2 regions of the Buttiauxella sp. BIGb0471 genome follow, and region 2 is predicted to be linked to the other one. Evidence: predicted binding sites of a transcription regulator. Region 2 holds the regulator's gene; the other holds the start of a gene.

Region 1 (7,174 bases), on a different contig from region 2:
GTCGCTCAAAGTACCGATGGCAAAGTCCAGACGACCATCGCGGATTGCAGGCAAGAAAGAAGAAAGTTGGGCTTCGAACATCGAAACCTGAGCCTGTGGGAAAAGCTCTTTAAACTCTTTCATCATGCCGGGTAAAAAAGTAAAGCCGATAAGCGATGGGTAGCCAAATGACACATCCACCACGCTATTTCCAACCATACGATTCATTTCACTACACATATTGCGCAATTCACGTGTGATGGATTCAGCGTGAGTCAGCAATACTTTGCCTGCTTCAGTTAATTTAACGCCGGTATTTTTTCTGATAATAAGCTCTAAACCAAAATACGATTCCATGTCGCTTATAATTTTACTGACAGCAGGCTGGGTCAGGCTCAGTTGTTTTGCCGCAGAACCAAATGATCCACTTCTCACCACTTCCTGAAAGACAAGCAGGTGCTGTGTTTTTGGTAAGGTATTATTGTCCATTTAAATCTGCGCCTATTAACGTCCCATGCAGCAGATCATATCGAATTATGCATCAGTTGTAGTGTGCAGTGACTCACAATTACCAGAGCGCTAATCGTATGCAAATCACGCAAACAAATTTAATCCTTTTAAATCATAATGTTAAACATTAGTCATTTGCATTTTACATGACAGAGGTCAACCTTAGCAGGAGTAATAAAATAAAGTTATGGTGATAATAAAATCATATCTGTACAAATAACTCCCACTTTTATAGGCACTTATAATAAAACTAAAATAATCTTATAAAATTGCCGAAATAAATAGCGTTCAGAAAATACTCGCATCAGAAAATATCATTTCTGCCATCAGTTTATTTAAAAGCAATATGCTGGATTTTTAAGTCTGGGTTGCAGATAAAAATTTATTTAAGGTACAAAAAAGCCCGCACGAGGCGGGCTTGATTCATACATTTACTGCTTCAAATTACAGAACGTCTACTGCGTTCAGTTCTTTGAAAGCCTGCTCCAGACGGGTGATCATAGAAGTCTGTGCAGAACGCAGCCATACGCGTGGATCGTAATATTTTTTGTTCGGCTGGTCTTCGCCTTTAGGGTTGCCCAACTGGCCCTGCAGGTAAGCTTCGTTAGCTTTGTAGTAGCTCAGGATACCTTCCCAAGTTGCCCACTGGGTATCGGTATCGATGTTCATTTTGATAACACCGTAGCTCACGGAATCTTTGATTTCTTGAGCAGTTGAACCGGAACCGCCGTGGAACACGAAGTTCAGGGAGTTGTGCGGCAGGTTGTGTTTCTTAGAAACATAATCCTGAGAATCGCGCAGGATAGTCGGGGTCAGAACCACGTTACCTGGTTTGTAAACACCGTGCACGTTACCGAAGGAAGCCGCGATGGTGAAACGTGGGCTGATTTTGCTCAGTTCAGTGTACGCGTAATCAACGTCTTCTGGCTGAGTGTACAGAGCAGATGCGTCCATATGGCTGTTATCTACGCCATCTTCTTCGCCGCCGGTGCAACCCAGTTCGATTTCCAGAGTCATGCCCATTTTGGACATACGAGCCAGATATTTAGAGCTGATCTCGATGTTTTCTTCCAGAGACTCTTCAGACAGGTCGATCATGTGGGAAGAGAACAGTGGTTTGCCAGTTGCCGCGAAGTGTTTTTCGCCAGCGTCCAGCAGGCCATCGATCCATGGCAGCAGTTTCTTAGCGCAATGGTCGGTGTGCAGGATAACTGGCACGCCGTAATGCTCAGCCATCTGGTGAACGTGGTGTGCGCCAGAGATTGCGCCCAAGATTGCAGCACCCTGAGGAACGTCAGTTTTCACGCCTTTACCCGCGATGAACGCAGCGCCGCCGTTAGAGAACTGAACGATGACTGGTGCTTTAACTTTCGCAGCAGTTTCCAGTACGGCGTTGATAGAGTCGGTGCCTACGCAGTTAACTGCTGGCAGAGCAAAGTTGTTTTCTTTTGCTACCTGGAAAACTTTCTGTACGTCATCACCAGTGATTACACCAGGTTTTACGAAATCAAAAATCTTAGACATGGTTGTTTGTCCTGTATCGTCGGCCGATTTGCCCGTCATCCTTCAAGCTGTAACTGCGTTGACTGCCTTCCCATCTCCCAGTCACTTAACGGAGTAAGCTCCTGGAAGCTGCTTAGTTGTCGCCTTGCTACAACTCGAAAAATTTTGGGTAAATAAAGAAATATTAACCACCTACCATTCACTGTAAGCGGCAAAAATTCACCGGGCAGGAAACCCTGCCCGTAATCATTACTTCTTAGCGCGCTCTTCGAGCATCGCTACTGCTGGCAGAACTTTGCCTTCCACGAATTCGAGGAATGCGCCGCCACCAGTGGAGATGTAAGAGATCTTGTCAGCAATGCCGAACAGGTCGATTGCTGCCAGAGTGTCACCGCCGCCTGCGATAGAGAATGCTTCGCTGTCTGCGATTGCATTAGCAACGATTTCAGTACCTTTGCGGAAGTTAGGGAATTCGAACACGCCAACCGGGCCGTTCCACAGAATGGTTTTTGCATTCTTCAGGATTTCAGCCAGTTGAGCTGCAGAAGCATCACCGATATCCAGAATCTGCTCGTCAGATTTAACGTCGTTTACAGATTTCAGAGTTGCAGTAGCAGTTTCAGAGAACTCAGTCGCAACGCGTACGTCAGCAGGAACTGGGATATCACAGATAGTCAGCAGGCGTTTAGCTTCGTCAACCAGGTCTGCTTCGTACAGGGATTTACCCACGTTGTGGCCTTGAGCAGCAACGAAGGTGTTCGCGATGCCACCGCCAACAATCAGCTGGTCAGCGATTTTAGACAGGGAATCAAGAACGGTCAGTTTGGTAGAAACTTTAGAACCGCCAACGATAGCAACCATTGGGCGAGCAGGTTCTTTCAGTGCTTTACCCAGTGCGCTCAGTTCTTCAGCCAGCAGCGGGCCAGCACAAGCGATGTCTGCAAATTTGCCAACGCCGTGAGTAGAAGCCTGTGCACGGTGAGCAGTACCGAAAGCGTCCATTACGAATACGTCACACAGTGCAGCGTATTTTTTAGACAGGGTTTCGTCGTCTTTCTTTTCGCCTTTGTTGAAGCGAACGTTTTCCAGAACAACCAGTTCACCCGCTGCAACTTCAACGCCGTCGAGGTAATCTTTAGCCAGACGAACCGGAGCAGACAATTTGTCTTTCAGATAGTTAACAACCGGCAGCAGAGAGAATTCTTCGTTGTACTCGCCTTCAGTCGGGCGACCCAGGTGAGAAGTAACCATCACTTTAGCGCCTTGCTTCAGGGCCAGTTCGATAGTAGGCAAAGATGCACGGATACGTGCGTCAGATGTCACTTTCCCTTCTTTAACTGGTACGTTCAAATCTGCACGGATCAGAACGCGCTTACCAGCCAGATCCAGATCGGTCATCTTAATTACAGACATGGTGAATCCTCTCGTTGATTCTTAAAGTTTTGCGAACGCATATGCGCTCTACCTGAAACCACTTGCGGCCATGACTAACGTCGTGTCGAGCATTCGGTTAGCAAAGCCCCATTCGTTATCACACCAGACTAGAGTTTTAATCAGATGTTGCCCACTGACCCGGGTTTGTGTGCCGTCAACAATGGCACTGTGCGGATCGTGGTTAAAATCAGTCGAGACCAACGGTAATTCCGTATAGTCAACTATACCATGAAATGAATCCCGTGCTGCTTTTTGCAGCAACTTGTTGACTTCATTGGCATTAACTGCATTTTTCACCGTCACGCTTAAATCGATTGCCGTAACGTTAATGGTCGGAACACGTACCGCAATTGCTTCAAAACAGTCGTCAAATTGCGGGAAAATACGTGTGATACCAGCAGCAAGACGCGTATCAACAGGAATAATAGACTGGCTGGCTGCACGGGTGCGGCGCAAGTCCGGGTGATAGGCGTCGATAACTTGTTGATCATGCATGGCGGAATGAATCGTGGTGACTGTGCCCCACTCAATACCCCAGGCATCATCAAGCAATTTGATAATTGGAATGATGCAGTTTGTGGTGCAGGAAGCATTGGAAACAATGCGATGTTCAGCAACCACACTTTCATGATTCACACCGTAAACAACGGTGGCGTCGAGGTCGTTACCGCCTGGATGGGAGAAGAGGACTTTTTTGGCACCGGCTGCCAGATGCGCTTCACCGTCTGCACGGGAGCCAAACACACCGGTACAATCCAGCACCACATCAACACCCAGTTCACGCCACGGTAAATTTTCGATTTCCGGTTCGTGCAAAATGCGGATGGTGTCATCACCGACCCATAACTGGCTGCGTTCCTGACGCACGTCCCAGGCGAAGCGACCATGGCTGGTGTCGTATTTCAACAGATGCGCCATACCCGCAGCATCAGCCAGTTCATTGATTGCCACGACGGTAATTTCCGCACGGCGCCCGGATTCGTACAATGCACGTACCACGTTGCGCCCAATGCGACCGAAGCCATTAATTGCTATGCGAACGGTCATATCTCTCCTGCCAGAATCCCTGAGACTAAGTGGCTGACAGAGTAATCCAGCTGTCGCCTGAGGGGAATCCTCGCACTCTCGAAACTGCAATTGTTTGCTCAATTGTCGAACATTCATTCGACTGAAACGCTTCAGCCATGTTAAGCGATAAGCGGAATAAATGGAACGTTACCCCAGTACAGGCAACCGATCTTCTGACGCAGGTCACATTTTTGATGGAATAACTGCAACGACAAATGTGCAAAGGACGAATAATAACCAGGCAGGATCAAGCATGATGGAAAAGGCCGGGCCGTTTTAAAGACCCGTGCCCATATCAGCTTCGATGATAGCCGCCCTGATCGTCCATATGTAACTGCATATCTGCGGGCTGGCTGTTTTCCAGCACACGCAATACATTCGGCCCGTCAGTCGCCTGGAAAAAGGCTTCGGCTTGTTCCCGGGTCAAACCACCACGCACTTTTCTGCCAATCAGGCGCTCTGAGAGCATGTCAGGTGCAGCTGAAATGAAGACTGAGTAATCGCAAAGTTCGCGTAGGGCTTGCCATTCTGGCTGATTGAGCAGCAACCAGTTTCCTTCAACCACCACAATCGGCGCTGTTACCGTAATCGCGTTTTCCACCGGATCGTGCAAATTACGATCGTACTGCGGCCAGTGGCTTTCGGGCTTATGCAAATCGCGCAACGCATCCGTCAGCTTCTGCACATTAAAGGTCTGCGGCGCACCTTTATGCTGTTTGAGGTTGAATGCCTGTAGATAATCGTTGTAGTGATGGAATCCGTCCATCGGCAACGCCTGAATGGCGGGCAATACAGAATCTTGCGCGCTCAAATATTCCCAAAATGCCACCAGCGTCGATTTTCCGGTTCCCGGCGGGGCTGCTAAAAACACCACCAGTCTGCGGCTTAACCGCTTTTGTTTTTCGGCTAACTGTTTAAGCAACGGCTTATGCAACGCATCGACTTCTTCGTCGTTAAAATGGGCATGCGTCTCTAATCCATTTATTATCAATGTGACATTCACCAGACTAGCTCCTTCAATAATGAAGTCACCGCCAGAGATAACGCCGTTTTCACCAGATTCCCGTAGCGCACTTCGGAATAAATAGAGAAGTCCGAATACTTCATGCTTTTAATTGCATTAAACAGCGTGGCGTTTTGGGTAATTGAATTAAGGTTCGCAATGAAATCGTAAGTAACATCATCATGAAACTGTATGGTTTCTTTGCTGTGCTGCACGAAATCACAAAACTGGCTAAAACAGGTAATATCGGCATACAGCCATTTATCCATTTTCCCCAGGGCGTAAATCAAGCGCAGCGCAACGTCGATATCATCAAGCGGCCCGCTTCTGGCAAGTAAAGGCTTAACAGCGTACTCGACTATCTCTTCATCATTATCAACAAATAACGAAGGCAGAAATTGCCTGATTCCTGAAAGCAAAATATCGTGAGCGACACTCATAAACGAGGCCAGTGAATTTTGCGCTTCCAGCCGCTCAAGCACATCATCTTCGTTCAACGTGGTCATCAATAGCTCAGTACATTAAAGGTGATGTAGGGAGTCTATAATATTACAGGTGCGCTCTATACCATTAATCAAGAGCGTTTGTGTGCGCACTACATCACCTTCTTCACGCACCCCTTGCAGAATATCGCCTCCCGTCACGCCGGTTGCGGAAAATAAAACTTCCTCACTTTGGACGATTTCATGCAGGCTATAAATGCGGTTCACTTCGACGCCCATTTCAGCGCAGCGGCGGTGTTCGGAATCTGCAATCTGGCGATTCGCGGGAGACTCCCCTTTCGCCTGGCAAAAATCTAATAGCTCGATCTGCATTTCGCCCCCCAGCGCTTTCACTGCGCAGGCTGAAATAACGCCTTCCGGCGCACCGCCAATGCTGTACATCACGTCGTACTGGTTTTCCATCAAACACGTCATCACGCTGGCGGCAACATCACCATCTGGCAGGGCAATCACTTTCACCCCAAGTCTTGTGGCTACCGCTATCGCATCCTGATGGCGCGGTTTATCAAGCGTGACCATTCGCAACCGTTCGAGCGATTTACCCAGGGCTTTGGCAATATTACGCAGGTTATCTTCAAGCGTTGCCGCCAGGTTGATCACTCCTTTCGCCTTTTTGCCGACGACCAGCTTCTTCATATACATATCCGGCGCATGAAGCAGTGAACCTGCGGGCGCGCAGGCCATCACTGCTAGCGCGTTGTTTTGCCCCATCGCGACCATGCGTGTGCCTTCGATAGGGTCAACCGCAATATCGATTTTAGGAGACTGCCCGTTGCCTAGCATTTCGCCGATATAGAGCATGGGCGCATGGTCGATTTCCCCTTCACCAATGACGATTTTCCCCTGCATCTCGATTTGATTCAGCGCATCGCGCATGGCCTGTACCGCGACACCATCAATACGATTCTTGTCGCCGCAACCAATCAGGGGCCAGGCAGCCAGCGCGGCCTGTTCTGTGGTGCGGAAAAAAGGATAAGCCAATGTTTTCATGCTTAAGCCTCCATGCCGGTATCGACGCCAAAATGCGCTAACAAATGTTTTTCAGCGGCTTCGTTCCACACGCCGTGAGTTTCGCTTACCAGCTCAGCCAGGCGGCGGAATAACGGATCGGTTTCACCCTGGCGGGCGAAATCGGTGATCGCAGTCAGTGGCATAGTCACGCCGTTGTAAATCA
Region 2 (7,174 bases):
TGAAGGTAAAACTCTGGAAGAGATCGTTCGTACTTCAGACGGCGGCGTATTCAACAACGCAGCACAGGTGTGGAACCACACATTCTACTGGAATTGCCTGGCACCAAACGCAGGTGGCGAGCCAACAGGCGCACTGCTGGAAGCCATCAATAAATCTTTCGGTAGCTTTGCTGAGTTCAAACAGCAGTTTACCGACGCGGCTATCAAAAACTTTGGCGCGGGTTGGACCTGGCTGGTTAAGCAAGAAGATGGCGCATTAGCTATCGTTTCAACGTCTAATGCCGGCACCCCGCTGACCACTGCGGCAAAACCGCTGTTGACGGTAGACGTATGGGAACATGCTTACTACATCGACTACCGTAATGCTCGTGCAGGCTACCTTGAGCATTTCTGGGCGCTGGTAAACTGGGAATTTGTTGCGAAGAATCTGGCAGCGTAATACCTAAATGATATGGGCCGCGATTGCGGCCCATTTTAATCAGTGCAGTACGGCGGTTAGCGCGCCACATACGATCAGTGCCAGAACAATAACCGTTGTGGTGATTGAAAATTTCAAATCTGTACTCATCAATAAACTCCTTTTAATTACCTTACAATCGGTGTGTCAGAGTGATTTTCCCACAACCAGAAATAAAAATCCTCCTGGTTTTAACCTGATATCGCTTTTCCCTCTTCCACTTTTCTTCCGGATAGGCCAAAATCCCTCGCTAATTTATTGCGTACCATCAATTCTATGCCCTCCTTCCGTTTTATGTCGCAATCCCGGCATACCCGCAACCCAAACGTTGCCTCAGGAGTCAGTGTACGCAAACGTTTAACATATTAGTTATCAGGAGTTTACGATATGGCCTGGAGTGAAATTTAATGGCGACAATCAAGGACGTGGCGAAGCGCGCAAACGTTTCCACTACAACCGTATCACATGTGATTAACAAAACTCGCTTTGTGGCGGAAGAGACTCGCAATGCGGTCTGGGCGGCAATCAAAGAATTGCACTATTCACCCAGTGCCGTCGCACGCAGTCTTAAAGTTAATCACACCAAAACGATTGGTCTGCTTGCCACTTCCAGCGAAGCCCCTTATTTCGCCGAGATCATCGAAGCCGTGGAAAATAGCTGCTTTGAAAAAGGCTATACCCTGATTCTGGGCAATGCGCACAACAACTTTGAAAAACAGCGCGCTTATTTATCAATGATGGCGCAAAAGCGCGTCGATGGTCTGCTGGTGATGTGTTCTGAGTATCCGGAATCACTGCTGACCATGCTCGAAGAATATCGCCATATCCCAATGGTGGTGATGGACTGGGGCGAAGCTCGCGCAGACTTCACCGACTCTGTGGTCGATAACGCGTTCCACGGCGGTTATCTGGCCGGGCGTTATTTGATTGAACGTGGCCACCGTGAAATTGGCGCCATTCCGGGCCAAATGGAACGTAACACCGGCGGCGGTCGTCATGCAGGCTTTATGAAAGCGCTGGAAGAAGCCGGTATCGCCATTCCAGAAAACTGGATTGTTCAGGGCGACTTTGAGCCAGAGTCTGGCTACCGTGCGATGCAGCAGATCCTCGGCCAGTCTCATCGTCCAACGGCAGTATTCTGTGGCGGGGATATTATGGCAATGGGCGCGATTTGTGCCGCTGATGAAATGGGTCTGCGTGTGCCGCAGGATATTTCAATTATTGGCTACGATAACGTGCGTAACGCCCGTTTCTTCTCGCCAGCCCTGACCACCATTCACCAGCCAAAAGATTCGTTGGGTGAAACGGCGTTTAACATGTTGCTGGACAGAATCGTCAACAAACGCGAAGAGTCGCAGTCCATTGAAGTGCATCCGCGCCTGATTGAACGCCGCTCCGTAGCCGACGGCCCGTTCCGCGATTACCGCCGCTAAAATAGCGTAGGTCGTACAGCAGCGTCATCCGACAGTTCTGACGTAAATGGTGGATGACGCCTACGGCTTATCCACCCTACTAACTCTGTGAATCAGCGCTGTCAGGCTCCTGCAACCACTCCTGATTCATCGTCTCACTATCTCCCAGATAATCTAATAACCAGGCTAGCGCGGGTGACGCATCATTTTGCTTCCACGTCAGGCAACACGCGGCATCCGGGAATGGGTTATCCAGCGTCAGCTCGCACCATTTACCAGAATCTACCCACGGTCTGGCGATATGCAATGGCACCATACCGATACACAAACCTGCACTCAGGCAATCGGAACCCGACTCCCAGTCTGGCACCACTACACGCCGCTGGTTATCCAGCAGCCAGGTAATACGTTTTGGTAAGGAACGCGAGGTATCTTCCAGAACCAGCGACGGCCAGGCACGTAAGTCGTCATCACTTAATGTACCGCCTTGTACCGCCAGGGGATGATTTGCAGCCACCACGCAACGCCAGCTCAGTGTCCCCATGTCCCGGAAGGCAAAACGCCCACCGACAGGAATGGCCTGCGTTGCGCCAATCGCAACTTCAACGCGCCCATCCGCCAGCGCGTCCCACACACCGTTAAACACTTCCTGATAAATATGCAGCTCGATATCCGGGAAATGACGGTAGAAATCCAACACCAGCTGGCGCGTGCGCTCCGGTTTTACAATATTATCGACCGCAATCGCCAGGTGTCCGCGCCATCCATTTGCGATCTGCTGGCACTGCTGCCGTGTCGTCATCATTTTTTTGATAACAGAGCGCCCTTCCTTCAAAAAAAAGACGCCTGCGGGGGTTAATTCGACATCACGATGACGGCGTTCAAACAGTGGAACTGCCAACCACTCTTCCAATTGCCGTACCGTATAGCTGATGGCAGACGGAACGCGGTGCAACTCTTGTGCGGCACCGCTGAAACTGCCATTGCGCGCCACCGCATCTATCACTTCCAGCGAATATTCAGACCACATTTTTCTGCTCACAAATTTTTTGAACGCAATAGACAAATATTAGCGTTTCACAAGCGTAATTGCACTCCGTACACTCTCGCGGCAATCAACCTGCAAGATAAATCAAGAGAAAAACATGCAACCATCAAAAGGATTTCTTATCTGGCTGGCCGGATTAAGTGTGCTGGGGTTCCTCGCCACAGACATGTATCTGCCTGCTTTCGCGGCTATTCAGCAAGATTTACAGACCGATGCTTCCGCGGTGAGCGCAAGCCTGAGTTTGTTCCTTGCTGGATTTGCGTTCGCCCAGTTAATGTGGGGGCCGCTGTCTGACCATTTCGGCCGCAAACCTGTGTTACTGGCCGGGTTGAGTATGTTTGCCATCGGTTGTATCGGCATGTTGTGGGTCGAAAGCGCCACCGCGCTGCTGGTCCTGCGCTTTGTACAGGCCGTTGGCGTGTGTTCTGCGGCGGTGAGCTGGCAGGCACTGGTGACAGATTACTACCCGGCAAACCGCGCAAATCGTATTTTCGCAACAATTATGCCGCTGGTTGGTTTGTCTCCGGCACTGGCACCGCTGCTCGGTAGCTGGATTTTGACTCACTTCGACTGGCAGGCGATTTTCGCGACCCTGTTTGCTATCACCCTGGTGTTGATGATCCCTACGCTGCGCCTGAAACCACGGACTCAGCATCATCCGCAAACTGAAGACAACAAAGTCAGCTTTATGTCGTTGCTGCGCAATCGCGTATATAGCGGCAACGTATTGATTTATGCCGCGTGTTCCGCAAGCTTCTTTGCCTGGTTGACCGGTTCCCCATTCATCCTGAACGATATGGGTTACAGCCCGGCGGCAATCGGCCTGAGCTACGTGCCACAAACCATTGCCTTCCTGATTGGCGGTTACGGTTGTCGCAGCGCACTGCAAAAATGGAACGGCAAGCAAATGCTGCCCTGGCTGCTGGCTTTATATACGCTGAGTATTTTCGGCACCTGGGCGGTTTCGATAAGCGGTCACGCGACCCTGACGCTGCTGCTGATCCCATTCTGTATCATGGCAATAGCCAACGGCGCAATTTACCCCATTGTTGTCGCTTCCGCACTGTTGCCGTTCCCACAGGCCACGGGTAAAGCCGCTGCGCTGCAAAACACGCTGCAATTGGGCCTGTGCTTCCTGGCAAGTTTGATGGTGTCCTGGCTTGTGGCAACGCCGCTGCTGACGACCACCAGCGTGATGCTGGTGACCATTGCGCTGGCAATGTTAGGTTATCTGATGCAGCGCCGTAAAAATGCAGAGGTCTGGCAACCTGCTGAATCCGATGCGCATTAATGATATTAGTGAATAACTTAGCGTGCTAACAATATTTCATTGAATCACTAAACAGGCGAGCCTATACTCATTAACGGCTCGGTTGTCAGCACAATTATAATGAAATCGTGACGGGAGCCTTTGTGCTCCCGTTTGTTGTTTTGAGAGCTTTTTTTTGTGGGCACTCGCCCCTTTCTCTGTTCTACGTCGGATATCAGGCTCACGGTTTTTTCCGTGACATTTCTCACATGCCCAAAATAGCGTCTACGCTGTTTGAAGGTTCCTCACACACTGGTGATGGAGAAGCTATGAGTTCATCGTGTATAGAAGAAGTCAGCATAAGAAATAACCCGTGGTATCGAATTGTTAACGAAATGCTTGCTAAAGCCGGTGTGGAAATCAACGGCCCGCGCCCTTTCGATATCCAGGTTAAGCACCCCGATTTTTTTAAACGCGTCCTGCGAGAGGGTTCACTCGGGCTGGGTGAAAGCTATATGGACGGTTGGTGGGACTGCGAGCGTCTGGATATATTTTTCAATAATGCCATTCGTGCAGGACTCGAGGATCAACTTCCCCGCCATTTAAAAGACACGCTACGCATTGCCGCTGCCCGGATAATGAATCTGCAATCAAAAAAACGCGCCTGGATTGTTGGCAAAGAACATTACGATCTCGGCAACGATTTATTTAGCCGCATGCTTGACGAGCATATGCAATATTCCTGTGGTTACTGGAAAGAAGCCACCACGCTCAGCGATGCGCAGAACGCCAAACTAAAAATGATCTGCGATAAACTGCAACTGGAACCAGGGATGACGCTGCTGGATATTGGTTGCGGTTGGGGTGGTCTTGCGCAATATGCTGCCCGACATTACGGTGTCGCGGTGCACGGTGTCACGATCTCTGCCGAACAACAAAAAATGGCGCAGGAACGGTGTGCGGGTCTTGATGTCACTATTTTGCTGCAAGACTATCGCGAACTGGATATGCAATTTGACCGCATTGTTTCCGTCGGCATGTTTGAACATGTCGGGCCAAAAAACTATGCCACCTATTTTAGTGTCGTCGACCGTAATCTGAAACCGGAAGGGATTTTCCTGCTGCACACCATTGGTTCCAATAAAACCAATAACAGCGTGGATCCGTGGATTGATAAATATATCTTCCCGAATGGCTGTCTGCCGTCGGTGTGCCAAATTGCACAATCCAGTGAAAAGCATTTCGTGATGGAAGACTGGCATAACTTTGGTGCCGATTACGATAAAACCTTAATGGCCTGGAATGAGCGTTTCTTGCAGCACTGGCCTGAAATCGCCGATAACTATTCCGAACGTTTTAAACGCATGTTTAGTTATTATCTGAATGCCTGTGCCGGAGCCTTCCGCGCCCGTGATATTCAGCTTTGGCAAATAGTCTTTAGTCGCGGCATTGAAGACGGCTTACGAGTTCCTCATTAATGAGTAATGGCCCCGGTATCTCCGGGGTCACTATTTACTGCAACTCTGTAGCATTTTCTTAACAAAGCGTGACCCTCCTCACGTTTCCTGGTCTCCTTTCTTCCTGAGTTTGATCCCGTTAACACTTATTCGTTTCTCAGTTGGAAACCGGTTTCCGTTTTGTTTCACAATACCCGCACTTCCCGAAACAATAACAAGGATACCGCCATGAGCATCTACCAAAAAATGGTCAATGTGATTGAGCACAAAGTCACCCCCATGGCCGGAGCAATGGGTTCTCAGCGCCATGTCATCGCTATCCGCGATGGTTTTATCTCAGCTCTGCCGTTCATGATTATCGGTTCGTTCTTGTTAGTGTTTATTTTCCCTCCGTTCTCGCCTGACAGCACCTGGAGTTTTGCCCGCTCGTGGCTGAATTTCTCGCTCACTTATCGTGAACAACTCATGCTGCCGTTTAACCTCAGCATGGGCGTGATGACGTTCTTTATCTCCGTCGGTATCGGCGCAAGTCTTGGCAAGCACTACAAGCTCGACCCTATCATGACGGGCCTGTTGGCATTTATGGCCTTTTTGCTGGTCGCCGCCCCTTATAAAGACGGGCAGATTTCGACGCAGTATTTCTCGGGCCAGGGCATCTTTACCGCGCTGATTACGGCGATTTACGCCAGTGAAATGTACGCGTTCTTAAAACGCCACAACATCACTATTCGCCTGCCAAAAGAAGTGCCTACCGGCGTGGCGCGCTCCTTTGAAATACTGATCCCGGTGGTGGTGATTGTCGCCACGCTGCACCCTCTGAACCTGTTCATCGAGTCCACCACCGGCATGATTATTCCTGAAGCCATTATGCACCTTTTAGCGCCACTGGTTTCAGCATCAGACTCCTTGCCTGCGATTCTGATTTCAGTATTTATCTGCCAAATCCTGTGGTTTGCTGGTATTCACGGCGCGTTAATCGTCACCGGGATTATGAACCCGTTCTGGATGGCTAACCTTTCCGCTAACCAGACGGCGCTTGCCGCGGGTAATGTTCTGCCGCACATCTATCTGCAAGGTTTTTGGGATCACTATCTGCTGATTGGCGGCGTAGGTTCAACGCTCCCGCTGGCCTTCTTATTGCTGCGTAGCCGTGCCATTCACCTGCGCACCATCGGCAAAATGGGTGTGGTTCCTAGCTTCTTTAACATCAACGAACCGATTCTGTTCGGTACGCCAATCATCATGAACCCGCTGTTTTTCCTGCCGTTTACGCTGGTGCCGATGATTAACGCAACACTGGCCTATATCGCGACCAAATTAGGTTGGGTTGCTCAAGTGGTATCGCTCACTCCGTGGACAACGCCTGCGCCGATTGGGGCCTCGTGGGCCGCAAACTGGGCGGTAAGTCCCGTAATCATGTGTCTAATTTGTATGGTCATGTCGGCTGTGATGTATTACCCATTCCTGAAAGCTTACGAACGCACTCTGATCAAACAGGATGAAGAGCGTAGCGCGCAGGAAAGTGAAAACCCGATTACCGTGAACTAACCA

What was found. Region 2 encodes PurR, which represses purine synthesis genes. Its sites were predicted from a motif close to CANGCAAACGTTTGCNTG; they were not measured.
Region 1: the regulator PurR is predicted to act here: its motif matches at 4,653-4,670, upstream of epd (erythrose-4-phosphate dehydrogenase).

What each region holds. Positions count from the first base shown of each region.
Region 1 is NZ_JANUEU010000003.1:333,195-340,368, forward strand. Features, by position in the region: gene tdcA (transcriptional regulator TdcA) at 1-468, opposite strand, end outside; gene fbaA (class II fructose-bisphosphate aldolase) at 934-2,013, opposite strand; gene pgk (phosphoglycerate kinase) at 2,242-3,405, opposite strand; gene epd (erythrose-4-phosphate dehydrogenase) at 3,454-4,473, opposite strand; gene M2371_RS12300 (nucleoside/nucleotide kinase family protein) at 4,790-5,497, opposite strand; gene M2371_RS12305 (MltR family transcriptional regulator) at 5,494-6,003, opposite strand; gene glpX (class II fructose-bisphosphatase) at 6,019-6,990, opposite strand; gene M2371_RS12315 (zinc-binding dehydrogenase) at 6,993-7,174, opposite strand, start outside.
Region 2 is NZ_JANUEU010000001.1:947,873-955,046, reverse strand. Features, by position in the region: gene sodB (superoxide dismutase [Fe]) at 1-439, shown strand, start outside; gene M2371_RS04460 (YnhF family membrane protein) at 479-568, opposite strand; gene purR (HTH-type transcriptional repressor PurR) at 865-1,890, shown strand; gene punR (DNA-binding transcriptional activator PunR) at 1,970-2,899, opposite strand; gene punC (purine nucleoside transporter PunC) at 3,015-4,208, shown strand; gene cfa (cyclopropane fatty acyl phospholipid synthase) at 4,496-5,644, shown strand; gene M2371_RS04435 (PTS sugar transporter subunit IIC) at 5,852-7,171, shown strand.